Regions from separate parts of the Nitratireductor sp. GZWM139 genome, predicted to be linked through region 1. Evidence: predicted binding sites of a transcription regulator. Region 1 holds the regulator's gene; the other holds the start of a gene.

What was found. Region 1 encodes LexA, which represses DNA repair genes until DNA is damaged. Its sites were predicted from a motif close to TGTTCNNNNTGTGTTCNG; they were not measured.
Region 2: NDI72_RS03905 (ATP-dependent helicase) is a predicted target of LexA. The motif match lies at 4,518-4,535, and genes of this name have one in related genera.

The regions. Positions count from the first base shown of each region.
Region 1 covers NZ_JAMQML010000013.1:25,332-33,019, reverse strand. The annotation lists gene NDI72_RS15840 (peptidylprolyl isomerase) at 1-69, opposite strand, end outside; gene coaD (pantetheine-phosphate adenylyltransferase) at 88-588, opposite strand; gene NDI72_RS15830 (hypothetical protein) at 809-943, shown strand; gene gyrA (DNA gyrase subunit A) at 992-3,859, opposite strand; gene NDI72_RS15820 (MarC family protein) at 4,091-4,723, shown strand; gene lexA (transcriptional repressor LexA) at 4,810-5,532, shown strand; gene NDI72_RS15810 (NAD(P)H-hydrate dehydratase) at 5,625-7,130, opposite strand; gene NDI72_RS15805 (P-II family nitrogen regulator) at 7,412-7,688, shown strand, end outside.
Region 2 covers NZ_JAMQML010000002.1:312,932-320,619, forward strand. The annotation lists gene NDI72_RS03885 (SCO family protein) at 1-277, opposite strand, end outside; gene NDI72_RS03890 (hypothetical protein) at 318-479, opposite strand; gene NDI72_RS03895 (DUF488 domain-containing protein) at 741-1,106, shown strand; gene NDI72_RS03900 (hypothetical protein) at 1,321-1,785, shown strand; gene NDI72_RS03905 (ATP-dependent helicase) at 1,977-4,475, opposite strand; gene NDI72_RS03910 (MerR family transcriptional regulator) at 4,595-5,008, opposite strand; gene NDI72_RS03915 (dienelactone hydrolase family protein) at 5,187-6,065, shown strand; gene NDI72_RS03920 (hypothetical protein) at 6,068-6,295, opposite strand; gene NDI72_RS03925 (chloride channel protein) at 6,470-7,688, opposite strand, start outside.

The sequences.
Region 1 (7,688 bases):
AGCAACGCCAAGACCGATCATGAGTGCACCGGCCACGAGCGCAGACGAGGCAAGCTTGCGAAGCTGCATGAAACTCTCCTTTTGGTTTCAGGCGGGGAATTTGGCTTTGAGCGCTTCCAGAACAACGGAAGGAACGAATGGCGCTATATTTCCGCCCATGGAAGCGATCTGCCGTACAAGTGTGGCGGTAATTGTGCGCACGGAAGGACTTGCCGGCAAAAAAACAGTCTGCAGGTCGGGCGCCATGGTTTCATTCATGCCCGCCATCTGCATTTCATAATCAAGATCAGTGCCATCGCGCAGGCCGCGGATCATGATCGATGCGCCATGCTCGCGCGCCGCATCGATGACCAGCCCGTCAAACGCGACAACCTCGATGCGCCCGGCATCGTCACCAAGCTCGGCCAGCGCAGAGCGCTGGATCAATGCGACGCGCTCCTCGTAGGAAAAAAGCGGCTTCTTGCCCGGGTGAAGGCCGATCCCGACGACAATGCGGTCAGATACCGTGAGCGCGCCCTTGAGCACATCCAGGTGGCCATTTGTCAGTGGATCGAAGGACCCGGCATAAAAGGCTGTTCGTTCGGTCATGGCGTGCTTTTATCCGTCTTGCCGGGCGATGGCAATTCAGCAATCACGCCAGGGCAGCCCCGTCGGGCACAAGGCCGCAGAGCGCATGAACGAGGCATGAACGCCCCATTCAAGAACGGTTCGAACCAGTTGGGCTAGTCAGGACACCAATGGCAGGGAGAGCGCCAGCCATGAAACCAAATGGCGTCTCTCTTCGTTAACAGGCCAAAGGAGACAAGCCATGCTTATCTTTACGCTCGCTGCCGCAATGACCGTCGCCATGCTGATCGCAACGGCGGTCGGCCTTCATGAAGAGGCCAACCGCATCAAGCTGGAAAACCGCGTGCGCAACACGGGCCATAGCCGCCTGCGCTAAAAGGCAGGAACGGATCCCTGCCCCTTACGTTTGGAAGAAGGCTGCCGTTTACTCGGCAGCGCCCTCGCCGCCAGAAGCACCGTCTTCGCCAGCGCCATTGTCGGCACCAGTGTCAGCAGCGGTGTCAGGCGTATCCGCGTTGGCCGCAGGAGCATCCCCCGCCTCGGCTGCGGCTTCTCCGTCCAGCGCTTCCATCTCTTCTTCTTCGGCCTGCGTATCGGAAATACGCTCAACCGAAACGACCTTCTCGCCCTTGGCCGTGTTGAAGATGGTCACGCCCTTGGTGGCGCGGCTTGCGATGCGGATGCCACCGACCGGAACGCGGATGACCTGACCGGCATTGGAAACCAGCATGATCTGGTCTTCCTGCTCGACCGGGAACGCCGCGATGAGCGGACCGATCTCGCCGGTTTTGGAGACATCGGTGGCGCGAATGCCCTTGCCGCCACGTCCTGTGACACGGAAGTCGTAGCTGGACGAGCGCTTGCCATAGCCGAACTCGCTGACGGTCAGCACCATCTGCTCGCGCGCCTGAAGCTCTTCGAAGCGCTCCGTGGACAGGCTTTCCTCCTCACCGACATCCTCGTTGGTGAGCGCCACTTCCTCTTCTTCACCCGAAGCCTGACGCCGCTCGGCGGCGGCCTGCTTGAGATAGGCAGCGCGTTCGGCCGGGCTTGCCTCCACATGGGCCAGGATGGCCATGGAGATGACCCGGTCGCCCTCGGCCAGATTGATGCCGCGCACGCCAATCGAGTTGCGCCCGGCGAAGACGCGTACATCGGTGACGCAGAAGCGGATGCACTGGCCCGAAGCCGCCGTCAGCAGAACGTCGTCGTCTTCGGTACAGGTGAAGACGCCGAGGATCTCGTCGCTCGGATCATCCAGCTTCATGGCGATCTTGCCATTGCGGTTGACCTGAACGAAATCCGACAGCTTGTTGCGCCGCACCGTGCCGCGCGTGGTGGCGAACATGACGTCCAGCGCGCCCCAGCTCTCTTCATCCTCCGGAAGCGGCATGATCGTGGTGATGCTCTCGCCCTCTTCGAGCGGCAGCATGTTGCGCAGGAACTTGCCAACCGATTGCGGCGTACCGACCGGCAGACGCCAGACCTTCTCCTTGTAGACAATGCCACGCGAGGAGAAGAACAGGATCGGCGTGTGGGTGTTGGCGACGAAGAGCTGGGTGACGAAATCCTCGTCCTTGGTCGACATGCCCGAGCGGCCCTTGCCGCCACGCGCCTGCGCCCGGTAGATCGAAAGCGGCACGCGCTTGATGTAGCCCTTGCGCGTGACCGTGACGACCATGTCTTCACGCTGGATCAGGTCCTCATCGTCGAGATCTGCGCCACCTTCGGTGATCTCGGTGCGGCGCGGCGTGCCGAACTCGTCGCGCACGCCGATCAGCTCGTCCTTGACGATCTGCTGAATGCGGGCGCGCGAAGACAGAATCTCGAGGAAATCCGCGATCTCCACGCCGATCTTGTTCAATTCGTCGGCGATCTCGTCGCGTCCGAGCGCGGTGAGGCGCTGGAGACGCAGCTCGAGGATCGAACGCGCCTGTTCTTCGGACAGATTGTAGGTGCCATCCTCGTTGATGCGGTGACGCGGATCATCGATCAGCAGGATCAGCGCTTCCACATCGGAGGCCGGCCAGCGGCGCTCCATCAACTGCTCGCGCGCGGTCTGCGGATCGGGCGCGTGACGGATGAGCTTGATCACCTCGTCGATATTGGCAACGGCAATCGCCAGGCCAACGAGGACGTGCGCGCGCTCGCGCGCCTTGCGCAGCAGGTACTTGGTGCGCCGGCTGACCACTTCCTCGCGGAAGTATACAAAGGCCTGGAGCAGATCAAGCAGGTTCATCTGTTCCGGCTTGCCGCCGTTGAGCGCCACCATGTTGGCGCCAAAGGAGGTCTGAAGCGGCGTGAAGCGGTAAAGCTGGTTCAGCACCACATCGGCAACGGCGTCGCGCTTCAGCTCGACCACGACGCGGTAACCCTGACGGTCACTCTCGTCGCGAATGTCGGAAATGCCTTCAATGCGCTTGTCGCGGACCAGCTCGGCCATCTTTTCGATCATCGACGCCTTGTTCACCTGATAGGGAACTTCGGTGATGATGATGGCTTCGCGATCATTGCGCGCCGGCTCGATCGAGACCTTGCCGCGCATGAGGATCGAGCCGCGGCCCGTCTCATAGGCGCTGCGAATGCCCGAACGGCCGAGAATCAGGCCGCCGGTCGGGAAATCGGGACCGGGAATGATCTCCTGCAACTGCGGCAGGCCGAGTGCGGGGTTCTCGATCAGCGCCACGCAGCCATTGATGACTTCGACCAGATTGTGCGGCGGAATGTTCGTCGCCATGCCGACGGCGATACCACCCGAACCATTGACCAGAAGGTTCGGATAGCGCGCCGGAAGCACGCGCGGCTCGCTGGAGGAGCCGTCATAGGTGTCCTGAAAATCGACCGTGTCCTTGTCGATGTCTTCCAGGAGCTCATGCGCGCCCTTGGTGAGACGCGACTCGGTGTAACGCATTGCCGCCGGCGGATCGCCGTCGATGGAGCCGAAATTGCCCTGCCCGTCGACCAGCGGCAGGCGCATGGACCAGTTCTGCGCCATACGCACCAAGGCGTCGTAGATGGCGGCATCGCCGTGCGGGTGATACTTACCCATCACGTCGGCAACAGGACGGGCCGATTTCACATATTTGCGGTTCCAGTGGTAACCGCTCTCATGGGATGCATAGAGAATGCGCCGATGCACCGGCTTCAGACCATCGCGTGCATCCGGCAGGGCGCGGCTCACGATCACGCTCATCGCATAATCGAGATAAGAGCGCTGCATCTCCTCGACAATGGAAATCGGCTCGATTTCGTCGGGCTCGCCCGATCCGTTCGGCGTCGTCTGGTCAGTCAAAACGTGTCACATTCTTAATGAGGAATCACATACTCTTTATATATGAGCCGTCAGCGATTCTCCAATTGAGCATCCGTTTTTGATGACGGAAATCCAACGCAATTTCAGGCGCATACGAACCTCCTGGGGATGAGCGCCTTGACAAATTGCCGCAGGAAGCGAGCCTGCGTGAAGAATGAGGGCTTTTCCCTCGCATCCAAGCTGGGCTAGAGAGGCCGCAAGGAGAACCCGATGCCTGGTTACGATACCGTTTTCAACGCCTTCGTCACATTGCTGGTAACCGTCGATCCGCCAGGGCTTGCGCCGCTCTTTCTGGCGCTGACAGCGGGCATGAACCGCTCGGAGCGCAATCAGGTGGCCGTGCGCGCAGCCGTCATCGGATTCGCCGTTCTGGCCCTGTTCGGCGTCGCTGGCAGCGCCATTCTGGCCGTGTTCGGCATCACGCTTCCCGCCTTCCGCGTGGCAGGCGGCCTGCTTCTGTTCTTCATCGCCTTCGAGATGATCTTCGAGCGCCGCCAGGAGCGCCACGAAAAGAGCGCCGAGCGCGCGATCACGCGCGACATGATCCGCAACATCGCCGCCTTCCCGCTGGCCATTCCGCTGATCGCGGGTCCCGGCGCCATCTCGGCCACCGTGCTTCTTTCGGGCGAGTTCAATTCAATTCTTGGCACCATTGCGCTGCTCGGCATCCTGCTTGGAACGATCCTCCTCACCTATGCCGTTTTCACGCTGGCGGAGCGCGTGGACCGCTTTCTGGGCGAAACGGGACGCTCCATCCTGACGCGCCTCCTGGGCGTCATTCTGGCAGCCCTCGCGGTCCAGTTCGTGGCAGACGGAGCCAAGGCGCTTTTCGCTGCGCCATAGGCGCTGCAACCGGACGGTTGCGGAACACAACTGGAACATATAGAGTATGTTCTGGTTTTGTTTTTAACTGATTCTCGGTGGCGCCCATGCTGACCCGCAAGCAGCACGAACTTCTTCTGTTCATCCATGAACGACTGAAGGAGACCGGAATCCCGCCCTCCTTCGATGAAATGAAGGAGGCGCTCGACCTCGCCTCCAAGTCCGGCATTCACCGGCTGATCACGGCTCTGGAGGAGCGCGGCTTCATTCGCCGGCTCCCGAACAGGGCGCGTGCGCTGGAGGTTCTGCGGCTTCCCGATTCCATCGCGCCGGGCCTCAATTCCGCCGCGCGCGGCTTTTCGCCAAGCGTTATCGAGGGCAGCCTCGGCAAGACGCCCGCGCCAGCGGCCTCCAAGCCTGCCGCCAGCAATGATGACGCGCTTTCCGGCGTCGTTTCCGTGCCTGTCATGGGCCGCATCGCTGCCGGTGTCCCCATCGACGCCATTCAGCACCAGACCCATTCCATCGCGGTTCCGCCGGACATGCTGACCGGTGGCGATCACTACGCGCTTGAGGTCAAGGGCGACTCGATGATCGATGCGGGCATTTTCGATGGCGACACGGTGATCATCCGCGAGACGCAGACCGCCAATCCCGGCGAGATCGTCGTGGCGCTGGTGGATCAGGAGGAAGCAACGCTGAAGCGCTTCCGCCGCAAGGGCGCATCGATTGCCCTTGAAGCCGCCAATCCGGCTTACGAAACCCGTATCTTCGGCCCCGACCGCGTCAAGGTGCAGGGTCGCCTCGTCGGCCTGATGCGCCGCTACTGAGTTTAAGACTATCCGGGGCGGCTTCAGGCATGCCCCGGCTCCGATGCCATCCGGCATCCAGAATGCGCGCTCTTTTCAAGCTCCGCGTCGGTTCAGCTAACATCGTCCGGGAAGAGCGCCTGGAAGACATGCGGAAGCATCTCGGGGAGGTCTTCCGCAATCAGGCCCCGGCCAAACATCCCGCCAGCCTCTGCATGCAGCCACACGCCGGCTGATGCCGCCTCGAAGACCGGCATGCCCTGCGCCAGAAGGCTGGCCACAATCCCGCACAGAACATCGCCAGAGCCCGCCGTCGCCAGGAAACGCGATCCGTTGGTGTTAATCGCGGCGCGCCCGTCCGGGCAGGCGACGACCGTGTCCGCCCCCTTCAGGATGATCACCGCTCCTGAGCGCTCTGCCGCTGCGCGCGCACGCTCCACCTTGGACATGGAAGCATCGGCCGCGAGATCGCCGAAGAGGCGCGCGAATTCACCGTCATGCGGCGTCAGCACGGTCGCTACGGCAGAGCTTCTCACGGCCTCGAAGAGCGTATCGGGCGCATCGGCAAAGGCGGTGATGGCGTCGGCATCCAGCACCAGCCCTTTCAGCCCTTCATCGCGCTCCAGAAAACCCAGCGCGAAGCTGCGCGTGCGCTCGCCTGTGCCGGCTGCCGGGCCGAGAACAGCGGCTGTCGGTTTTCGCTCATCGAGGAAGGCGATGAGTTCATCCACTGCTTCCGCCTTGCGCAGCATGATCGAGGTCAGGTGCATCGCATTCACCGACAGGGCGTTTGCAGGCGAAAGCACCGTCACGGCCCCTGCCCCGGCGCGCGCCGCGCCACGCGCGGCAAGCCGCGCTGCACCAGTGGATGCGCCACCGCCCGAAACAACCGCCACATGACCACGCACATATTTGTGCGCATCGATCTCCACCGCCGGCACGCTGTCACGCCAGAGCGCCGGACCATTTTCCCAAAGGGCGATATCCATTGATGCAAGCGCCGTCTCGGCAATGCCGATATCGGCCACGACCAGCTCGCCACACAGGCGTCGACCGGGCATGAGCAGATGCCCCGGCTTTCTGCGGAAAAACGTGACGGTCAGGTCCGCATTGAAGCAGCTGCCGAGGAGCTTGCCCGTGAGACCCGAAAGACCGGACGGAAGATCGACGGCAACCACCGGGACGCCCGCAGCCGCAACCCGCTCGATGAGTTCGGCCTCGATGCCCGCGATTGGCTTTGAAAGCCCGGCGCCATAGAGCGCGTCAACCACCACCCAGCCGGCCTCGGGGCGAAAATCGGCCAGCGCCTCAGGCGTTACAAAACAGTCCTCGCGCGCCCTGGCGGCATCGCTGTCTTCCCGCGGCGCAGCATCGGCGAACAGGCGGACATTCACGCCGCGCTCGGCCAGAAGCCGCGCAATGACATAGCCGTCACCGCCATTGTTGCCCGGTCCGCAGAGAACCGCGACGCCGGCAGCGCCGGAAAACCGCTCGAGGATAAGATCAGCCACCGCCGCGCCGGCATTGCGCATCAGCCCGTACCCGTCATGAGGGCCGGCTGCGATGGCCGCGCGATCCACATTGCCCATTTCTTCAGGTGTCAGAACAACCATACGCATAACAAGCTGCCGCTTTCTTCGGCTCATTGCATATTTTTTAAGCAAGTCTCAAACTGCGAACCGCACCGCATGGTTCCCATCTTGCTATCCGGGGGCGCTCGCCTAGCATGCCAAAGCCGGAGAAAACCGCGTCGCGCCAATTCTCAAGACGCAGAATGCAGCGTTTGGCACGCAACATGCAAGGCTCTGTCACGAGTTGGCATGTTTCGTGCTTCAACCGAACCGGAGCAATAAGGGATGCGGACCATCCGTCCCTGAACCCATTTGGAGGCCACCGAGGCATGAAAAAGGTCGAAGCGATCATCAAACCCTTCAAGCTCGATGAGGTGAAGGAGGCCCTTCAGGAAATCGGCCTTCAGGGCATCACTGTCATCGAGGCGAAGGGTTTCGGACGCCAGAAAGGCCACACCGAGCTCTATCGCGGGGCGGAATATGTCGTCGACTTCCTCCCCAAGGTGAAGATCGAGGTCGTCCTGCCGGACGAAACCGTCGACGCCGCCATCGAGGCGATCCGCAAGGCGGCCCAGACAGGCCGCATCGGCGACGGCAAGATCTTCG
Region 2 (7,688 bases), on a different contig from region 1:
CGATCTCCTCGCCTTCCTCGCCAAGCTCTTCCAGATAGCCATCCAGTTCAAACAGCGTGGTGGGGCACACTTCCGGGCAATGGGTGAAGCCGAAAAAGACGACGCGCGGCCCGCCCCTGAAGGCGGCCTCGGTGATGGTGTTGCCATCCTGATCGACCAGTTCGAACGGCACGCCGAAGGCCCTGCCGGAATTCTGCTGCTGGTACCACTGGAAGGTAAGAAGTCCGACGCCCACGGCCATGACCGCGAGAATGCCGATAAGAATGGATCGCATCATTGAAGTTCACCCGGAAACAAGAAAGCGCTGAAAGGCGGTGTCAGAGGCACCAGGCCAGCCCGGACTGGGCCAGCGCGAGAAAGATGTCGGCTCCGTTTTCCAGCCACATGGCAAAGACAAGACCGGTCAGGGCGGCAAGAACCAATGCTGCCGCGCCCATCACGATCCAGTTGGCCAAAGGCCTGGAGCCGTTTGTTTTCATGCCCCATGATAGGCGAAATGCGCTGCCGGACGCAAAGCCCATCTTGTCGCAAGCCTGTGCAGAAAATCGGAAGGGGAGGGAACCTCCCGTCGCCGGGAGCGCGACGGGAGGACTGCGGGGTTGAGGTGTTTTGCCTGGAGGCATTGCGCGGGTTTCTGGCCCGCAGGAACACAATAGGCATTCACGGCTAGGAAATGGTGTCCTTGATCTTCAATCATCGGGTGTGGATGATTGTATCGCCAATCAGCAGGAGACCGGGCAATGTCGATTGCGGGCATTCGTCTCAAGCGGATCTATGATCCTGTCGAGCCGGAAGATGGGGCGCGCATCCTCGTCGACCGGCTGTGGCCGCGCGGCGTCAGCAAGGAGCGCGCGGCACTTGAAAGCTGGCTGCCTCAGATCGGGCCGAGCCACGAGCTACGCCGGTGGTTTGCGCATCAGCCGGAGCGCTGGGACACGTTCTGCAACAGATATTGCGCTGAATTGAAGGCGCAGCCTGATCTTCTCGAAGACTTGCGTGAAAAAGCGCGGAAAGGACCAGTGACGCTGCTTTTCTCGGCGCGGGACCGTGAGCGCAATCAGGCGGCTGTGATCCGCAATCTTCTTCAAGAAAGCACGGATGGCTGAGGGAAAAAGTATACGAATTCTGAAAACGGCAACCTGCCATTGTACTTTTTCGCAAATGACTGTTTCTTGTAAAAAAGAGTAGAGCCGGTAATGAAACCTGTTTGCCTTTAGCGTATACGCAGGGGCTCTCTCTTGACTTCATTCATACAGACAGAGACATATGTGTTCAGGCAGCGCGCTTGTTTTGGGCAGCTGCGGCATCGGGGCGGATTTTATGATCAAGGATTTTGACAAGTTAAAGCAGCAACTTGCCGAGCTTTCCGAGGCGGTGAACAAGTTCGAGTCTGAAGCGGTGCAATTGCGCGTCGTGGAGCTTGTTCTGGGCCAGCGCGACGGTCAGGTTGCCGGCCTGTCCGAAAATGGTATCGATGGATACATTGCCGGACCGGGCATGATGCACATTGTGCGCAACACGCCGCGTCCCGGACGCAAGAAGACGACCACCGACAGCGCCAGGGGCGCCGTCGCGGCGCTGAATGAGCTGCTTGAAGGCGATTTCTTCAGCGAGCCGCGCACGATTGGCGATGTCGTCGCCCACTGCCAGAGCCAGTTTGGCACGCGCTACAAGTCGAACGCCTTTTCAGGCCCGCTCTCGCGCCATGCCCGCAACGGCATTCTGACCCGCGAGAAAAATGAAGACGGCAAGTTCGTCTACGTCGATCCGCAAAAGGCTGCCTAGAGCAGCGCGCACACATTGCGGGCCGGGTGAGTGCGCTTACAGCCGCCCGGGTTTGCTCCTTCCAGAAAACCGAAACGCTCGCTTCCCGTCGGGGCCGCGCATTTTGCGGGTCAGGTGATTCCACCTGACCCCTTGTTCCTGTTTTCACGAAATTCTGGACGGAAAACCGTTTCCCGATTTTGCCGCTGGGTCTAGGCCGGCTTCACGAAGCCTTCGAGAACGCGTTTCTGGCCGGCCTTGTCGAAATCGATGGTGAGCTTGTTGCCCTCGATTGCCGAGACATTGCCATTGCCGAACTTCATATGGAACACGCGGTCGCCGACCTTGAAGGTGGACGGCTTTTCGGACACGGATCTGGCGACCAGCTCGCCCTCGATCACACGGCCCTTCACCGAGCCGCGTCCCGCGCCATAGCCCGAATCCGCCTCGCCATAGCCGATGCGCTCGACCTGATGGCCGGAGCGATTGCCCCAGTTGCGCGCGGTTGCGTCGGTGCGGTTCTTCTGGGCGCGCTGCCAGCCGGGCGTCGCGTAGCTGTTGGAGAACACGCTCTGGTCGTCGAAACGCGATTTGCCATAGGGGTTGGGCCGGCCGGGCTGGCCGACGGAATACCCGCCATAGCTGTTGCTCTCTTCGGCCACGTCCACATGCGCTTCGGGAAGCTCGTCCAGAAAGCGGGAAGGAATGGTCGACTGCCACAGACCGTGGATACGCCGGTTTGAGGCGAACCACAGGTGCAGGTTCTTCTTGGCGCGCGTCAGGCCCACATAGGCCAGCCGCCGCTCTTCCTCGAGGCCCGAGCGACCGCCTTCGTCAAGCGCACGCTGATGCGGGAAGAGGCCTTCCTCCCAGCCGGGCAGGAACACGGTCGGGAATTCAAGCCCCTTGGCCGAGTGCAGCGTCATCAGGCTTACGGCGTCGAGCTCTTCATGGCGCTCGGCGTCCATCACCAGCGCCACATGCTCCAGAAAACCGCGCAGGCTCTCATATTCCTCCATGGAGCGGATCAGCTCCTTGAGGTTTTCAAGCCGTCCCGGCGCTTCGGCCGAACGGTCGTTCTTCCACATTTCCGTGTAGCCGGATTCCTCGAGGATCATCTCGGCCAGTTCCGTGTGGGGCGTCCGGTCGAGCATGCTCTGCCAGCGCTCGATGTTCTCCACCAGCGTGCGCAGCGAGGCGCGCGGCTTTGGCTTCATCTCCTCGGTGCCGACCAGATCGCGTGCGGCCTGCAGGAGCGTTGCCTCACGCATGCGAGAAACATCGTGGATCTGGCGCACGCTGGCTTCACCCAGCCCGCGCTTGGGCACATTGACGATGCGCTCGAATGCCAGATCGTCGGCGGCCTGCGCGACGATGCGGAAATAGGCCATGGCGTCGCGGATCTCGAGGCGCTCATAGAAGCGCGGTCCGCCGATGACGCGGTAATTGAGCCCCAGCGTGACGAAGCGGTCTTCGAACTCACGCATCTGGAAGGAGGCGCGCACGAGGATGGCGATGTCGTTGAGCGCGTGGCCCTTGGACTGCAACGCCTCGATCTCTTCGCCCACGGCCCGGGCCTCTTCCTCCGAATCCCAGGCAGCATGCACCTTCACCTTGGGATCGTCGGGGTCGGAATGCTCGGTGAAGAGCGTTTTGCCAAGCCGCCCTTCATTGTTGGCGATGAGGTGCGAGGCAGCGCCCAGAATGTGCTTGGTGGAACGGTAATTGCGCTCCAGCCGGATCACGGCGGCGCCGGGGAAATCCTTCTCGAAGCGCAGGATGTTGTCCACTTCCGCGCCGCGCCAGCCATAGATCGACTGGTCGTCATCACCGACGCAGCAGATGTTTACCGGTTCCGTGCTCTTGGGGCGCTGCGCGAGCAGCCGCAGCCACATGTACTGGGCGGTGTTGGTGTCCTGATACTCGTCCACCAGAATGTATTTGAACCGGCGGTGATAGTCCGCAAGCACATCGGGATGATCGCGCAGAATGCGGATCGGATGGCAAAGGAGATCGCCGAAATCGACGGCGTTGAGCGTCTTCAGGCGGTTCTGATAGGCGGTGTAGAGTTCACGGCCCTTGCCATTGGCGAAGGCGCGGGCGTCGCCCTCGGGAATTTCCTTTGGCGCGAGCCCCTTGTTCTTCCAGCCGTCGATCATCTGCGCGAACTGGCGCGGCGGCCAGCGCTTGTCGTCCAGCCCTTCGGCCTGAATGATCTGCTTGATGAGGCGGATCTGGTCGTCGGTATCGAGAATGGTGAAGGAGCTTTTGAGCCCCGCCAGCTCGGCATGCTTGCGCAGGATCTTCACACCGATGGAGTGGAAGGTGCCGAGCCATGGCATGCCCTCGATGGCCTCGCCGACCAGCGTGCCGATACGCACTTTCATCTCGCGCGCGGCCTTGTTGGTGAAGGTCACGGCCAGGATCTGCGAGGGATAGGCGCGGCCGGAGGCCAGAATATGCGCGATGCGCGTGGTCAGAACGCGTGTCTTGCCGGTGCCCGCGCCCGCAAGCACCAGAACCGGGCCTTCGGTGGTTTCCACCGCCAGCCGCTGCTCGGGATTGAGCGCATCGAGATAGCGTGTGTCGGGTCCGCCCGTGCGCGCAGCCATGGCGCGCGCTGCAATGCCGGAGGGCTTCGGCGCAGCCGGGGGAGTCGGGGCGGGTTCGTCCTCGTCAAAGAACGGAATATCATCAGGAAAGCCGGACATCGCACCTGCTTATGGTGATTCGGGGGGGGCATAGCCCATGGATGTTTTCTATTTGTACCGGTTTGCGCCTCACGAACCAAGGGGGTGGCGAGCCGGCAAAATGCGGGGGAACAGCGTCGTCAGTGCTCGCTTTCGCAGAGTGAATGGTCGGATAGCGCCCGCAGCACATAGCAATCGCAAACCGAGCCGCTGTCGCAACTGTCGACGATGCGCTGGAGCTCATGCTCCAGCCTTTGCAGGCGGGCAATGCGCTCGCGCACTTCGGTAAGGTGCTCGCGGGCAATGCTGTCCGCCGTTTCGCAGGGTTTTTCGGGATGCCCGCTCAGTTCGATCAGCGAACGGATTGCGTCGATGCCCAGCCCCAGGTCGCGGGCGTGGCGGATGAAGGCGAGGCGTTCCATCGCCTGCTTTCCATAGCGGCGCTGGTTGCCGGCGGAGCGCTCGGGCGGTTCGATCAGCCCGGTTTCCTCGTAATAGCGGATGGTCGGTACCTTTACGCCCACCCGTTTCGACAGTTCGCCAATTGACCACATGCCGTGCGGCTCCTTCAAAATCTCTAGTCTATATAGGTATTGTCGGTCTTCTGCGAAAGGCGAGAGGGGGGGGGCGGGCGAAGAGAAAATTGGTTCACGCGGGCGTGAATGGACGTTTTCCCGGCTGGCCCTACCTTGGACTTCGGCGGGAACCAGTCAACGAAATGGGAGTGAATTCATGCAGGATCAGCCGAAGATCACCCAGGCGATGATCGACGCCTATGACGAATACACCCATCTGACCCTCGACCGCCGCGCCTTCATGAACAGGCTGACGCGACTGGCCGGGTCGGGTGCAGCTGCGGCCGCCATCGCGCCCCTTCTGGCGGCAAATTCCGCCCGCGCGGCCATGGTCGCAGACGATGACGAACGCCTTGAAGCCGAAGACATCACCTATCCGGGTGAGGGCGGCGAGATGAAGGGCTATCTCGTGCGGCCTGCGGATGCGGGCGAAAAACTGCCCGCCGTGATCGTCGTTCACGAAAACCGCGGCCTGAACCCGCATATCCGCGATGTGGCGCGGCGTGTTGCGCTGGAAGGCTTTGTGGCGCTTGCCCCGGATTTTCTGTCGCCGCTGGGCGGCACGCCGGAGGATGAGGACAAGGCGCGCGGTCTGTTTGGCGAACTGGATCGCGATCAGACGGTGGGCAATGCGGTGGCCACGCAGGCTTTTCTGGCAGGCCATGACGCCACGACCGGCAAGGTGGGCGTGATCGGCTTCTGCTGGGGCGGGGCGCTGGTGAACAATCTGGCCGTTGCCGATCCCGAACTGGATGCGGGCGTCGCCTATTACGGCACGCAGCCGGCGGCGGAAGATGTGGCGCGGATCGAAGCACCGCTGCTTCTGCACTATGCCGGGCTGGATGAGCGCGTGAATGCGGGCATCGACGCCTATCGGGCCGCACTTGAAGATGCGGGCAAGACCTTCACCATCCATGTCTATGAAGGGGTGAACCACGCCTTCAACAACGACACCTCCGAAGCCCGCTATGACAGTGCGGCGGCGGAACTGGCCTGGGAGCGCACCATTGCGTTTCTGAAGGAGAACCTGACCTGACTTCAGTATGAGCCGAAGGGCAGGGGATCGAAGTCCAGAAAAATGCGTTTCTGGCGCGCGGTGCGCACGATGGCGCGCACATAGATCAGATCGATGGGAATGGGTCTGCGGTTGCGCTCCAGCCAGTAGAGCTCGTCCTCGATGGATTTGAGCGCGCGCCAGAAATCATAATCGGAGATCTCGTGCGAATGCGCGAGACTGTCCGACAGGGCTCTGGCTTCCTCGTTCAACAACTGGCTTCTCGCCGCCTACGAATCGACTGGTTTCAGGCGATGGTCTGCGCGGGGAGGGGCCGCTTCAAGCGGGCGACATGGTTAAACTTGTGCAAAGATCTGGCCGCTGGCGTTATGGTTAACGGAGCCTTTAACCAGTCCTTATCCCTTTAAGCCTTTGGCACTAAAGGACTATCGGTGCTCTTCCTCGCTGATGTCCACCAGCGCACGGTTGAAGAAACGCAGCGCCCGCACATGGCTGGCAAAGGCGATGACGCGGCCCGGATCCTGCAGATCGACCACCGGCAGGCGGTCATAGCCGCCCTTGTCGAAGGCGCGCAGCGCCGCCTCCAGCGTGTCGGTCGGTTTGAGCGCCGGCGCGCCCGTTTCCGGGTCGAAGGCCACAGGTTCCTCATCCTCCGGCAGTGGCTCCATGAAATCCATCACACGGGTCATGTGGCCGAGCGTCTTGTGCGGCCCCTCCACGAGAAACAGCCCGCGCATCTCCAGCTGCCACTGGAACCAGGAATGGCCGTGAATGGCCTGGGTGATGCCATGCGCCACCGCAACGGTGAGCAGGAGCGCGATGGACAGTTCGTAGCCGCCGGTCAGTTCGAACACGATGACGGTGGTGGAGATGGGGGCGCCGAGAACGGCTCCGGCAACGGCACCCATGCCGAGGATGGCGTAGAGCCCTTCGCTCGATGCCATGTTGGGGAAGGCTGCGGCGGCGATGATGCCGAATGCGCCGCCGGTGAGCGCGCCGAGGAAGAGGGCTGGGGAAAAGATGCCGCCGCCAAACCGCATGGCGAGCGTGATGGAAGTTGCGGCCGTCTTGACGACGATGAGCGCCAGCATGGTCATGAGCGGCAGGCGGTTCCACAGCGCCATGTCCGTGATCTCGTAACCGACGCCGAGGATCTGCGGGAAGACCACGGCCATGCCGCCGACGATGAGCCCGCCGACCACGGGGCGCGTCCATAAGGGAATGCGCACGCCGCGCGCCGCATAGTCGGAGACGAAGAGCGAGAACTGGAACAGGATTGCGACCACGGCGGCGGTCACGCCGAGCAGTGCGAAGGCCGGAAACTCCCAGAAGGACGTGATCTGGTGGGTGGGCACCAGAAAGGCCGCCGAACTGCCGAACCAGAGGCGCGAGGCCACCGCACCCGCCGCCGAGGCGATGACGATGGGCACGAAGGAGCGCATGGCGTAGTGCCCGAGGATGACCTCATGGGCGAACAGGACGCCGGCGATGGGTGCGTTGAACGAGGCGGAGATGGCGCTCGCAACACCTGCGCCAAGCAATGTGCGCCGGCACCATTCGGGCAGGTTTGCGCGCCAGGCGATGGCGCTGGCCAGCACTGCGCCCAGATGCACCACGGGCCCTTCGCGCCCCGCGCTTGCGCCC